DNA from 3 places in the Pseudomonas sp. HP_08 genome. Region 1 is predicted to be linked to each of the others. Evidence: riboswitches for the same ligand, from Rfam matches in the RefSeq annotation. Region 1 holds a riboswitch; each other region holds the start of a gene.

Region 1 (4,207 bases):
ATTTTCAGCGTTTCCGAGATTTTGCGAGCGCTGCGCACTCGGTCGCGGGCAAGCGCGCTCCTACGGCCTGTACAAATGTGCGTGTCCCGCCCGGTACAGCGATGACTCGGCAAAATTGTCCGCTGCCAATACCCGCCCAACCAGAATCAACGCCGTACGCCTGAAGCCTTTGGCCGTTACCTTCTGCTCAATGTCCGCAAGCGTGCCCAGCACCCAATCCTGGTCCGGCCAGCTGGCGCGATGCACCACGGCAATCGGGCAATCGGCGCCGTAATGCGGCAGCAACTCATCGACAATCCGCCCGATATTCTTGACCCCCAAGTGAATCGCCATGGTCGTGCCGTGCCGCGCCAGGTCGCCGAGTGCTTCACCGGCAGGCATCTCGGTGCTGTCGGCAAAGCGGGTCAGGATCACGCTTTGGGCAATATCAGGCAGGGTCAGCTCGCTTTCCAGCAACGCCGCGCACGCCGCTGTCGCGGTGACGCCGGGGATGATCTGGAACGGAATATCCAGCTCGCGCAGGCAGCGAATCTGCTCGCCAATGGCGCCATACAGGCTCGGGTCGCCGGAATGGACACGAGCGACATCCAGGCCCTGTGCATGAGCAGATTTCATCAAGGCGACGATCTGTTCGAGGTGCAACTCGGCACTGTTGACCACTTGACGGGCGTTATTGCCTTCCAGCACCGCCATGGGTACCAGCGAACCTGCATAAATAATCACCGGGCAGCTACGGATCAGACGCTGGCCCTTGACGGTGATCAGTTCCGGGTCGCCGGGGCCGGCGCCGATGAAATAAACAGTCAATGAACACTCCGGAAGCTTGAATCAAAGCCGGCATTATCCGCCCCTTGATGGGCTGATTGCCAAGGCCAATGTCGCCTGGCGGTTTTTCCGGTACTCGATCAGCAGCCGGGAAGGGGCACCGCTCAACTGGCTGGCCATTGCCAGCGCGGCACTTTCGGCAACGCCATGACAGCCGGTGCGCTCGAAGGCGAGCGCCGAGCGATGGGTCAACTGGCCTTCATTTACCTGCAACTGCGCCGCACTGAAAAACACCAGCGGCAAGCCAAGCTGCCCGGCCAGTTGCCGCAGGCCTGGTTCGTCACGCTTGCTGTCGATAGAGGTCAGCGCACTGATCGCGCTGGTCTTCAGGCCGTACTCATGCAGGCTGCGCTCGATCAGGTCCAGCAGCACCTCGGCCGGGCAGCCTTGTTGGCAGCCCAGGCCGATCGCCAACAACGGTCTATCAGTATTGCCCGGCATGCCGGCCGCGACGGAACAGCCAGGCGCTGATCGCACCCAATGCTGCCCAGAACAGTGCATTGGTTACCAGGGAGGCGACGATAAACTGCGACTCCAGTGCTTCAGGCGCCAGGCTGGAATGCTGCTCCGGCTGTGGCGCGCCGATCACGTGCGGCACCACCAGCAAGGCAACACCCAGCAGCTTGAGCAGTGCGCCTCGACCGAAGACGATCAGCGCAAGACCGGCGGCCGTTGCCGCGGCGGTGGAAATCCACCAGGTCTGGCGCTGGCCAAGATCGGCCGCTGCGGTGCCCGGCAATTCCGGTGGCAATCCCAGCGTGGGTGCCAGAACAAATACCGCAAACCCGGCCAGTCCCCAGAACAGCCCCTGAACCGCGCTGCCCGGTGCGCGCAGGGTATAAAGCCCGGCCAGCATCAAGGCAAAACCCACGGCGACCACAAGGTTGCCGCCGGTGGTCGACAGCAGGCGCTGCCAGCCATCTTCCGGCGACCAGGCTTCTTCGTCGTGTTCATGCACATGCGCAGCAGCGCCCGGCTCATGGGAATGCTCTTGAGCGGCAGGCGCCTGCTCGAAGGTTTCTGCTTCAAGAATCAACGGCGTCAGCCACAGGCTTTGCACCAGGGTCAACAGCAGGGCCGCGAGCAGGCCGCTGAAACCGGCTGTCTGCACAATTCGCTTGAACATGGGTTCAGGTCTCAATGGCAAGGAAAGGCGGCGCTGTGCCGGGTGTCGTGCGCGGCGTTGTGCACGGCATCGATGTGCGAGAAGCCGGCGAAATACACCAGGCTGCAGCCGAGCAGAACGGCGCCGATGGCGGCGGTCAGGCGCTGGCTGAGGGTCGTGGGGGTAGCGGCTGAATGGCTGCTGCTGATGATCGACATGCTGCGTGCCTCTTGAGTGAAGGGCAGGTGTGAAGGGCAGGCATGCGCACGGACACCGGCCAGCGAACACGGGCAGGTATCGACTGCGCCCGCCCACCGCGGGGTGTCTGAATTCGATTGCGGGCCGGTCTCCGGGCTCGCGAGGGATGCTTGGAGCATCTGCCAGGAATCGCCTTCCCATGCCCGAGGGCACAGTGGATTGACTCCTCACTCGCTTACCGTTGCGGGGGCAGCACCGGACTTTGCGTCGCTTGAAAAACACAGACGCAGCACCGGTTTCCCGTTTCACCCTGTGAAGGGCACCCGTAACAAGGTGTGTAGAAGATCATGGGGCACGGCCAACGTCAATCTCGACATTGACCTGTCAGCGGCCACTGCGTAGCCTTGCGCCCTTGAGGTTCCTTGACCTGTACAGGCAAGGCTAAGACGGGAATACGGTCAAGCCGTAGCTGCCCCCGCAACTGTAAGCGGTCATGTTCGTCGCACAGCCACTGCGCAAGCGGGAAGGCGCGCCGGATGCCTTCAAGGCCACCGCCAGCCAGGAGACCTGCCTCAACCGAATTCTCACTACAACCGGGCGGGGTGATCCGGTGGCGATTCGCACTGTGCGCACGGCGTGCGGTGGTCGTCCTGCTTGCCCGCCGCATTGCCAAAGGGCATCCGATGAAAACTCTCGCCAAGCTTCCCGTCACCATCGTCACCGGCTTTCTGGGCTCGGGTAAAACCACGCTGCTGCGGCACATGCTCGACAACGCCGAAGGCCGGCGCATCGCGGTGATCGTCAACGAGTTCGGCGAGCTGGGCATCGACGGTGAAATCCTCAAGCAATGCACCATCGGCTGCACTGAAGAAGAGGCCAGCGGCCGTATCTTCGAGCTGGCCAACGGCTGCCTGTGCTGCACCGTGCAAGAAGAGTTCTTCCCGGTCATGCGCGAACTGGTCGAGCGCCGTGGCGACCTGGATCATATCCTGATTGAAACCTCGGGCCTGGCGCTGCCCAAGCCGCTGGTCCAGGCCTTCCAGTGGCCGGAAATCCGCAATGCCTGCACGGTGGATGCGGTCATCACCGTGGTCGACAGCCCGGCAGTCAAGGCCGGCACCTTCGCCGCTTACCCGGATCAGGTCGACGCGCAGCGCAAGCTGGACCCGAACCTGGACCACGAATCGCCGCTGCACGAGCTGTTCGCTGATCAACTGGCCAGTGCCGATCTGGTAATCCTCAATAAAGCCGACATGATCGACGCCGAAGGCCTGGCGGCGGTGCGCGCTGAAGTCGCCGAAGAGCTGCCGCCCGCGGTCAAGGTCATCGAAGCCAGCAACGGCCGCCTGCCGCTGAGCGTATTGCTGGGCCTGGGCGCCGAGTCGGAGCTGCACATCGACGGGCGCAAGACCCACCACGATCATCACGAAGGCGACGATCACGACGACCATGATCACGATGCCTTCGACTCGATCTCGATCAAACTGCCCGAAGCCGACGAAGCACGCCTGCTCGCGGCCCTGACGCAACTGGTGGTCGAGTACGGCATCCTGCGCGTCAAAGGCTTTGTGGCCATCCCCGGCAAACCGATGCGCCTGCTGGTGCAGGGTGTCGGCACCCGTTTCGACAAGCATTTCGACCGCGCCTGGCGCGCCGATGAAGAACGCGCCACGCAACTGGTGCTGATCGGCCAGGAACTGGACGCGGCCGTTCTCGAAGCGCGTCTGCACGCGGCACTGGCTGGCTGATCCATGCACCTGCTGAGAACCCAGCCCGGTGGTTTTGTACCGGACGACAGCATCGCCGACCTCGGGCAAACCCCCGCCGAGCTGGTGATTCTCTGCAGCGGCGACTCCAGCCTGGCCTTGCTGGCCGAGGCGGCGCAGCAACTGCCCGATGATTACCCGAGCCTGCGCCTGGCCAACCCGATGCAGGTGCAGAACCACGCCTCGGTCGACCTGTATGTCGAAGAGGTGCTGCAACACGCACGGATCATCCTGATCTCGCTGCACGGCGGCATCGGCTACTGGCGCTACGGCGTGCAGCGGCTGCTGGAACTGGCCGCGCGCGGTGTGCAGG
Region 2 (4,207 bases), on a different contig from region 1:
TGCGTTCAGTGCGGTGCAGGGTTCGCTGAGCTGGCTGATCGACGTGTACCCGCGCTTGATGATGCTCAGCGCCGCAATCGAGCGGCTCGGGCAGTTTCAACAGGCCATCGCCACCACCCGCTGCCAGGTGTGCGAGTGCCCGCGCGGCTCGGTGTTGCGCCTGGACAACCTGCAAGTGCAGTTGCCCAACGGCAAGCCGCTGCTGAAAAACCTCAACCTGATCGCCACGCCCGGCCAGTGGCTGCGCATCGAAGGCCGCAGCGGGCTGGGCAAATCGACCTTGCTGCGCACCCTGCAAGGCTTGTGGCCGTGGTATCACGGCTGCTGGCAATTGCCGGGCGGCAGCAGCCTGTTGATTCCGCAACAGCCTTATCTGCCCAACCTGCCGCTGCGCCAGTTACTGGCCTACCCGGCCAGCGTCTGCCCGCCGGACGAGCGCCTGAGCGAAGCATTGCAACAGGTGGGTCTCGGCCACCTGGCGGGTCGCCTGGAGGCGCAATGCGAGTGGGCCCGCGAATTGTCGGGCGGTGAGCAACAGCGCCTGGGCATTGCCCGCGTCTTGTTGTATGCGCCGCAAACGTTGTACCTGGACGAAGCCACCAACCAGCTGGATGAGCCAAGCGCCTGCCAGTTGTTGACGACGGTGCGCCAGGCACTGCCCAACACGCTGGTGGTCGGCATTACCCACCAGCCCGGTGTGGCGCGGCTGTTTTCACGGACGCTGGATCTGGAGGGCGGGCAGCGACTTCGAGGTATGACATCTTCGTGAAAATATCTCGGCCTTTTGCCTCTTTATCGACTCCGGCATGCTGAAAAACGCAGAAAACCTATAAAATTCATCACACAACCTATTGACACGGGCCGCTGCACAGACGAATAATCGCCACCAAGTTGTATGACAACATATAAATAAAGCCCTAATAATTACAAAATCAGCAGGCCGTCATGACCATTATCCGCACCCGTGTCACGCGACTACCCGATCCTGTCCACGCCCTTCCGGGCGAAGAAAGACTCCCCGCGTATACGCAGCGCATCGGCTGAACCCCGAGCGCAGCACTTTCTTTTTTGGAGCAGTCGGGTGGCCAAGGGCACCCGTCGCAGCGTTCAGTAGTGGCGACTCTGTTCGGCTTGCTGTTGCTCATTTTCTTCATCAATCGGCACCGGCGCGTGAGGATTTCCCCATCGACATGGAACACCCTTCTCCCGCCTCGGGCCGTCGCTCCAACCTGACCCGGCAACTGGTCGCCGAGCTCTCGCGCAAAATTCGCGAGGGCGAGATCAGGAGCGGTGAAAAACTGCCGACCGAGCTGGCCATCAGTCGTGATAACGGCGTCAGCCGCACCGTGGTGCGCGAGGCCATGTCGCGTTTGCAGGCCGAAGGTCTGGTCGAGACCCGCCACGGCATCGGCACCTTTGTCGTCGATGCCTCGCAACCGCGCAGTGTCACCGCCGAGCAGCCACACCTCGGCAGCCGCCAGGACGCTGTCGCCATACTGGAACTGCGCCTGAGTGTGGAGCCGGAGGCCGCCGCCCTCGCCGCCCGGCGCCGCACTCCGGAACAACTTGAAGCCATTGCCCAGGCCCTGCACCGGTTGCAGGTGTGTGCCCGCCAGGGCGGCGACACGCTGCAGGCCGACTATGAGTTTCACCGCCAGATCGCCCTGTGCACCACCAACAGTTTTTTCACCGACGTGATGAATCAGTTGGGCAGCAGCATCCTGCCGCGCATCGGCACCGGCTTCGGCACTCAACCGGTGCTGGCCGATGCCCAGGACCCGGATGCCCAGAGCCGCGAGCAGGAGCAGATCTTCACCGCCATCCGCCATCAGGACAGCGACACGGCCCGCGCGGCGATGCGTCTGCATTTGATCAATTGCCTGCAACGGCTGGCGACAAACAATTAGCGACTTGCTGGTTGATCGTTTACCATGCCGCCCGTCGGTTTCCGAGAGGAACTAACAGGGAATTCGCAGGCCGTGCCCGCACGCGCCAACAACGAAACTGCCCCCGCAACTGTAGGCATCGAGCCGCTCCATTGAGGTCACTGGGTCAACCCGGGAAGGCCGGAGCAAGGCGTAGACGTGCCAGTCAGGAGACCTGCCGACACACACTTTTACTGACCGGCGGGGTGTCCGGGAAGGACATCCGCGCACGCCTGTCGGCCGTGTGTCTTGCTGCCTCCTGCCGGTCGGGAAGCGGCCGCGATGTATTTCCTGCCTGTACACTGCGCCCCGCTTTTGTACGAATGGAGATCGCCTTTCATGTCACTGCCCCGCCTGGCCACCCTGTTTGCTGCTCTGGGCTTTTCCGGCCTGAGCCTCGCCGCGCCCACTCAGTACCCGTTGACCCTGGAAAACTGCGGCATGCCGCTGACCTTCGCCAAGGCACCGGACAAGGCAGTGACCATCGGCCAGGCCGGCACCGAGATGTTCTATGAGCTGGGCCTGGGCGAGCGCCTGGCTGGCACGTCGTTGTGGTTCAACAATGTGCAGCCGCGCTTCAAGGAACAGAACGACAAGGTCGAGCGCCTGGCCGACAACGACCCAAGCTTTGAGGCGGTGATCGGCAAGCGTCCGGGGCTGGTGGCCGTGCAACTGGAATGGATGGTCGGCAAACAGGGCGTGGTCGGCACCCGCGAGCAGTTTCATGACCTGAAGATTCCGACCTACATCATGCCGTCCGACTGTGAAGGCAAGGACAACCTGGTCGGCGCCGACGGCACGCGCCTGGAGCCGTTTCGCATCGACACCATCTACAAGAGTGTCGAGCAACTGGCGCAGATCTTCGATGTTCAGGATCGCGGCGAGCAGGTGGTCAGCGAGCTGAAGGCACGGCTGGCCAAGGCTCTGGCCAACGTTGACCGCAACAAGGCCAAGGATGTGTCGGCGGTGTTCTGGTTCTCCAGCGCCGACCTTGATATCGACCCGTACGTGGCCGGCCGCAAGGGCATCCCGGACTTCATGCTCAACAGCCTGGGCATGCGCAATATCGTCGAGTCCGATGAAGAGTGGCCGACCGTTGGCTGGGAAACCATCGCCAAGGCCAACCCGAGCATTCTGGTGATCGCACGCATGGACCGTCGCCGCTTCCCGGCTGACGACTACACCCGAAAACTGGAATTTCTCAAGTCGGACCCGGTGACGCGCAACATGGACGCGGTGAAAAACGACCGCATCGTCATCATCGATGCCGACGCCATGCAGGCCAGCCTGCGCATGTTCACCGGCATCGAAGAACTGGCCGACGCCGCTGACCGGTTCAACAAATCCAAATGAAAATCCAGGTCGTGCTGGGCCATGTGCTGTGGGTGAGCGTCGTGCTGGTGCTGGCGGTGATCGCCGGCGCCGCCATCGGCGAAACCCGCATCAGCATGGAAGTGGTCTGGCAGATCCTGGCCAATAAACTGTGGAGCGCCGGTTACCCGGTCGACCCTATCGATGAAGGCATCATCTGGAATTACCGCCTGACCCGCGCCATCGTCGCTGCCGCCTGTGGCGCCGGCCTGGCGCTGTCGGGCGTGGTGTTGCAGTCGCTGCTGCGCAACCCGCTGGCCGAGCCTTACCTGCTGGGAATTTCGGCCGGCGCCTCGACCGGCGCGGTGCTGGTGGCGTTGCTGGGCCTGGGAGCCGGGGCGATTTCGTTATCGGCCGGCGCGTTTGTCGGCGCCATGGCGGCATTCGCGATGGTCACCCTGCTCGCCCGTTCTTCCCAGGGTTCCAGCGCCGCCGGGCACATCATTCTGGCGGGCATTGCCGGCTCGCAGTTGTTCAATGCCCTGACCTCGTTTTTGATCACCAAGTCGGCCAGTTCCGAACAGGCGCGCGGCATCATGTTCTGGCTGCTCGGCAACCTCAGCGGGGTGCGCTGGCATTCGGTATGGCTGGCGGTGCCGGTGGTGCTGGCCGGCCTGCTGGTGTGCATGTGGCATCGGCGGGCGCTGGATGCGTTCATGTTCGGCAGCGATTCGGCCGCCTCGCTGGGCATTCCGGTGCGCCGTGTGCAGGTGCTGCTGATTACCTGCGCGGCGTTGATTACGGCGGTGATGGTGTCGATTGTCGGCTCCATCGGTTTTGTCGGCCTGGTGATTCCGCATGCGGTGCGCATGCTGGTCGGCGTGCGCCACGCGCGACTGGTGCCGGTCAGCGCATTGTGCGGCGCGCTGTTTCTGATTGCCGCCGATGTGCTGTCGCGCACGCTGATCAAG
Region 3 (4,207 bases), on a different contig from region 1:
CATGCCGCCGCACTCGGCCAGAATCGGCTTGCCGGCCGCATGGTGGGCGGCAATGGCCGCGCGCATCGGCTGGTTGGCGCACAGCGTCACATGGTGCAACTCGGGATAGCCGCCGGGCAGGTACAGGCTGTCGGCGTCGGGCAGTTGCGTGTCATGGATCGGCGAAAAGAAGCTCAGCTCGGCGCCCATATTGCGCAGCAAATCAAGGCTGGCGCCGTAGGTAAAGGCAAACGCCTCGTCACGCGCGATGGCGATACGCACCCCGGCCAGCAGCGGCTCGACCGCTTGCGGCTCGGGGGCAGCAAAGCTGACCGGCGGCGGCAACGTGACTTCGCAGGTGCTGCCCAAGGCATGGGCGGCGGCGTCCAGGCGTGCATCCAGATCGTTCAGCTCGCTGGCCTGCACCAGCCCCAGGTGCCGGCTGGGCAACTCGATGCCGGTTTCGCGTGATAGCGCGCCGTACCAGCGCAGGCCTTCGGTCAGGCTGTTTTCCAGCAATTGCGCGTGGCGCACGGTGCCGACCCGGTTGGCCAGGACACCGGCAAACGGCAGGTCCGGTTGATAGCGCGCCAGCCCCAGTGCCAGCGCGCCGAAGGTCTGCGCCATGGCGGTGCCGTCGATCACGCCCAGCACCGGCACACCGAAGTGCCGTGCCAGATCGGCGCTGGACGGCGTGCCGTCGAACAGCCCCATCACGCCTTCAATCAGAATCAGATCGGCCTCGCTGGCCGCTTCCCACAACAGACGGCGGCTTTCTTCGGCACCGACCATCCACAGGTCGAGCTGATAAACCGGCGCACCGCTGGCGCGCTCCAGAATCATCGGATCAAGAAAGTCCGGCCCGCATTTGAAGACGCGCACCTTGCGTCCCTGGTTGCGATGCAAGCGGGCCAGGGCCGCCGTTACTGTGGTCTTGCCCTGCCCGGAAGCCGGGGCGGCAATCAATACAGCGGGGCATTGGCGTGCAGCGTCACTCACAGCTCGATGCCCTTTTGCGCACGAATGCCGGCCTGGAAGGCATGCTTGACCATGGCGATTTCCGACACGGTATCGGCCAGCTCGATCAGTTCGGGCTTGGCGCCGCGACCGGTGACCACCACGTGCTGCATGGGCGGGCGCGCCTGCAGGTCGCTCAGGACCTGATCCAGGTCCAGGTAGCCGTGCTTGAGGGCAATGTTGAGCTCATCGAGAATCACCAGGCCGATGGCCGGGTCACTGAGCAATTGCTTCGAGACTTCCCAGGCAGCCTCGGCGGCAGCGATGTCACGCTGGCGATCCTGGGTTTCCCAGGTAAAGCCTTCGCCCATCACGTGGTAGCGCACCTGCTCGGGAAAACGCCGGAAGAACAGCTCTTCGCCAGTGCTGTTGCGGCCCTTGATGAACTGCACCACGCCGCACTGCATGTCGTGCCCCATGGCGCGGGCAAGCATGCCGAACGCCGAGCTGCTTTTGCCCTTGCCGTTGCCGCTCAAGACCAGCAGCAAGCCGCATTCGTTGGGGGAGTTGGCAATACGCTCGTCAATAATGGCTTTTTTGCGCAGCATGCGCGCCAGATGGCGTTCGTCACGTTCGGGGGATTGGTTCATCTTCAGCTCTCCGCTGGGGGGCACGCGAAAGCAGACGACAGGACAGCATCGGGCCGCAGGCGCGTAACCCTGTGCAGAGCATCGCCCGCCGTGATGCTGTGAAAAAGTGACAGGCCGGTCTCCGGGCTCATGAGCGGGACATTGTCCCTGGCGGTGCGCCTTCCCGGGACAAACCCAGTGGCGTCGGACACAGCCTTGACTCATCTACCGTTGCGGGGGCAGCGCCGGAATCGGATGGCTCCTGACCGGCTTCCCTGTTTCACCTTGCCAATCAATGATTGCCAGGCACCTGAAACAAGCGGCGAAGGGTAGAGGGTTGGGCAAACAGCGTCAAACAGTATTGGGATTGAACCTCCCGAGCGGGCACTTCTCTACTCTTTAACCTCCTCTGGTTTTGCGAGATAACCCCGGCATGTTCAGACTCGACCCGCGTTACGCAATCATTCTGCTCACCGCTGGCGGCCTTGCAGCCTGTGGCGAAACCTCCAAGCTGCAAGTCGCCGACGGCTTCGGCCCTGATCCGCAATTGCCCGAGCCCAACAAGACCCTGATCCCGACGGTCAATATCGCTCCGGCCATCGGCTGGCCGGAAGGCGGCAAACCGGTCGCCGCACCGGGCACGCAAGTGGTGGCGTTCGCCGAGGGTCTGGACCATCCACGCTGGCTGTATGCGTTGCCCAATGGCGATGTGCTGGTGGCCGAGTCCAACGGGCCGGCCAAGGAAAGCTCGGGCCTGCGCGACTGGGTGTCGCAGAAGGTCATGAGCCGCGCCGGTGCCGGCGTGCCCAGCGCCAACCGCATCACCCTGCTGCGCGATGAAAACCGCGACGGCATCGCCGAGACCCGCTCGGTGTTGCTGGAAAACCTCAATTCGCCGTTCGGCATCACGCTGGTGGACAACACCTTATATGTGGCCGACACAGACCGCCTGATCAGTTTTCCATATGAAAGCGGCCAGACCCGCATCAGTGCAGCGGCCACCAAAGTCACTGACCTGCCCGGCGGCCCGCTTAATCACCACTGGACCAAGAACGTGATTGCCAGCAAAGACGGCAGCAAGCTGTATGTCACCGTCGGCTCCAACAGCAATGTCGGCGAAAACGGCATGGACCAGGAACAAGGCCGGGCCGCCATCTGGGAGGTGGACCGCGCCTCGGGCCAGAAACGCATCTTCGCTTCGGGCCTGCGCAATCCCAACGGCATGGACTGGGAACCTGTGACCGGCAAGTTGTGGACAGCGGTCAACGAGCGTGACGAGATCGGCAGCGATCTGGTGCCCGACTATGTGACCTCGGTGCAGGACGGCGGCTTTTATGGCTGGCCCTACAGTTATTACGGTCAGCATGTCGACAAGCGTGTCGAGCCGCAAAACCCGGAACTGGTCGCCAAGGCCATCGCGCCGGACTACGCGGTAGGCCCGCACACCGCTTCGCTGGGCCTGGTATTCGCTGACGGCAAAACCCTGGCCGCGCCATTCAATCAGGGTTTGTTCATCGGCCAGCACGGCTCATGGAACCGCAAGCCGCACAGTGGTTACAAGGTGGTGTTTATTCCGTTCAAGGACGGCAAGCCCGCTGGTCAACCGATCGATGTGCTGACAGGCTTTTTGAACAAGGAGGAAAAAGCCCAGGGTCGCCCGGTCGGCGTGATCAACGATCAGCGCGGTGGCTTGCTGGTGGCCGATGATGTAGGCAACAAGATCTGGCGGGTGACCTCAACGCAATGAGGCGGGAACCGGCCGCTGCAATCAGCGGCCGTTCTGTGCCAGGTTTTCCGGGTGGATAATGCGCTTGGCATTCAGATAGGCTTTCTGCCAATACGGCTTGCTCAGGCTGTCGAGCTTGACCGTGCCGCCCGTGGCCGGGGCATGCACGAAGCGGCCTTCGCCGACATAGATACCGGCATGCGATACCTGCGAGCCGCCTGAGGTGGCGAAAAACACCAGGTCGCCGGTCTGCAGCTGCTCGCGACCGACAGTGGGCGCATTCATCACGATCATGTCGCGCGTGGAGCGCGGCAGGCTGATGCCGGCCATGTCACGGTAGACATAACTGATCAGGCCACTGCAATCGAATCCGGAATCGGGGGTATTGCCGCCCCAGCGATACGGCGTACCCACCAGGCTAAAGGCGCGGAACAGCACGTCTTCGACAGCTGCCGAAGGCACGGTGGCAGGCGCGGCCAGTACAGGGCGCTGAACGATACGGGGTTGCGGGGGCGGCGGCGCGCTGGCACAGGCACCCAGCAGCGCAGCAAGGGAAATTACAGCCAGGCGCAATGTCATCGACATAACCACAACTTCTCCATCCGGATGCGGCCTAGTTGCCGAAAGCAAAAACCCGGTCAGAGACCGGGCATCACGTCATTTATGGCGTTTGATAGTAGCTGGTTTCACGCTGGTCGAGGTCATCGCAGTGGTTTGTACTTCACCGGCGGCGGGCGCCATGACCAAAGCACGCTTGGCCTCGATGAAAGTCTTGCTCCAGTACGAGTCGTCCAGGCTGTCGATACGCACCCCACCGCTGCGGCGGCTGCTGGAGTGGATGAACTGATCATCGCCCAGATAGATGGCTGCATGGCTGACCCGACCGCGGCCGGCGGTGCTGAAGAACAGCAGGTCG

Evidence for each region. A riboswitch is a leader RNA that binds a small molecule or an ion and turns the genes downstream of it on or off. The one in region 1 is predicted to bind cobalamin.
Region 2: it holds a riboswitch for cobalamin, as region 1 does, so the genes downstream of both, ACYAS9_RS29250 (ABC transporter substrate-binding protein) here and ACYAS9_RS27755 (CbtB domain-containing protein) in region 1, are expected to answer to the same signal.
Region 3: it holds a riboswitch for cobalamin, as region 1 does, so the genes downstream of both, cobO (cob(I)yrinic acid a,c-diamide adenosyltransferase) here and ACYAS9_RS27755 (CbtB domain-containing protein) in region 1, are expected to answer to the same signal.

What each region holds. Positions count from the first base shown of each region.
Region 1 covers NZ_JBTOQC010000051.1:270,381-274,587, forward strand. Annotated here, with positions in the region: gene cobM (precorrin-4 C(11)-methyltransferase) at 61-807, opposite strand; gene ACYAS9_RS27745 (cobalamin biosynthesis protein) at 841-1,266, opposite strand; gene ACYAS9_RS27750 (CbtA family protein) at 1,250-1,951, opposite strand; gene ACYAS9_RS27755 (CbtB domain-containing protein) at 1,963-2,148, opposite strand; cobalamin riboswitch at 2,254-2,470, opposite strand; cobalamin riboswitch at 2,527-2,717, shown strand; gene cobW (cobalamin biosynthesis protein CobW) at 2,812-3,876, shown strand; gene cobN (cobaltochelatase subunit CobN) at 3,880-4,207, shown strand, end outside.
Region 2 covers NZ_JBTOQC010000053.1:46,123-50,329, forward strand. Annotated here, with positions in the region: gene ACYAS9_RS29240 (ABC transporter ATP-binding protein/permease) at 1-769, shown strand, start outside; gene ACYAS9_RS29245 (FadR/GntR family transcriptional regulator) at 1,191-1,907, shown strand; cobalamin riboswitch at 1,926-2,122, shown strand; gene ACYAS9_RS29250 (ABC transporter substrate-binding protein) at 2,265-3,278, shown strand; gene ACYAS9_RS29255 (FecCD family ABC transporter permease) at 3,275-4,207, shown strand, end outside.
Region 3 covers NZ_JBTOQC010000003.1:179,047-183,253, forward strand. Annotated here, with positions in the region: gene ACYAS9_RS04875 (cobyrinate a,c-diamide synthase) at 1-978, opposite strand, end outside; gene cobO (cob(I)yrinic acid a,c-diamide adenosyltransferase) at 975-1,586, opposite strand; cobalamin riboswitch at 1,682-1,894, opposite strand; gene ACYAS9_RS04885 (PQQ-dependent sugar dehydrogenase) at 1,999-3,312, shown strand; gene ACYAS9_RS04890 (C40 family peptidase) at 3,334-3,876, opposite strand; gene ACYAS9_RS04895 (C40 family peptidase) at 3,949-4,207, opposite strand, start outside.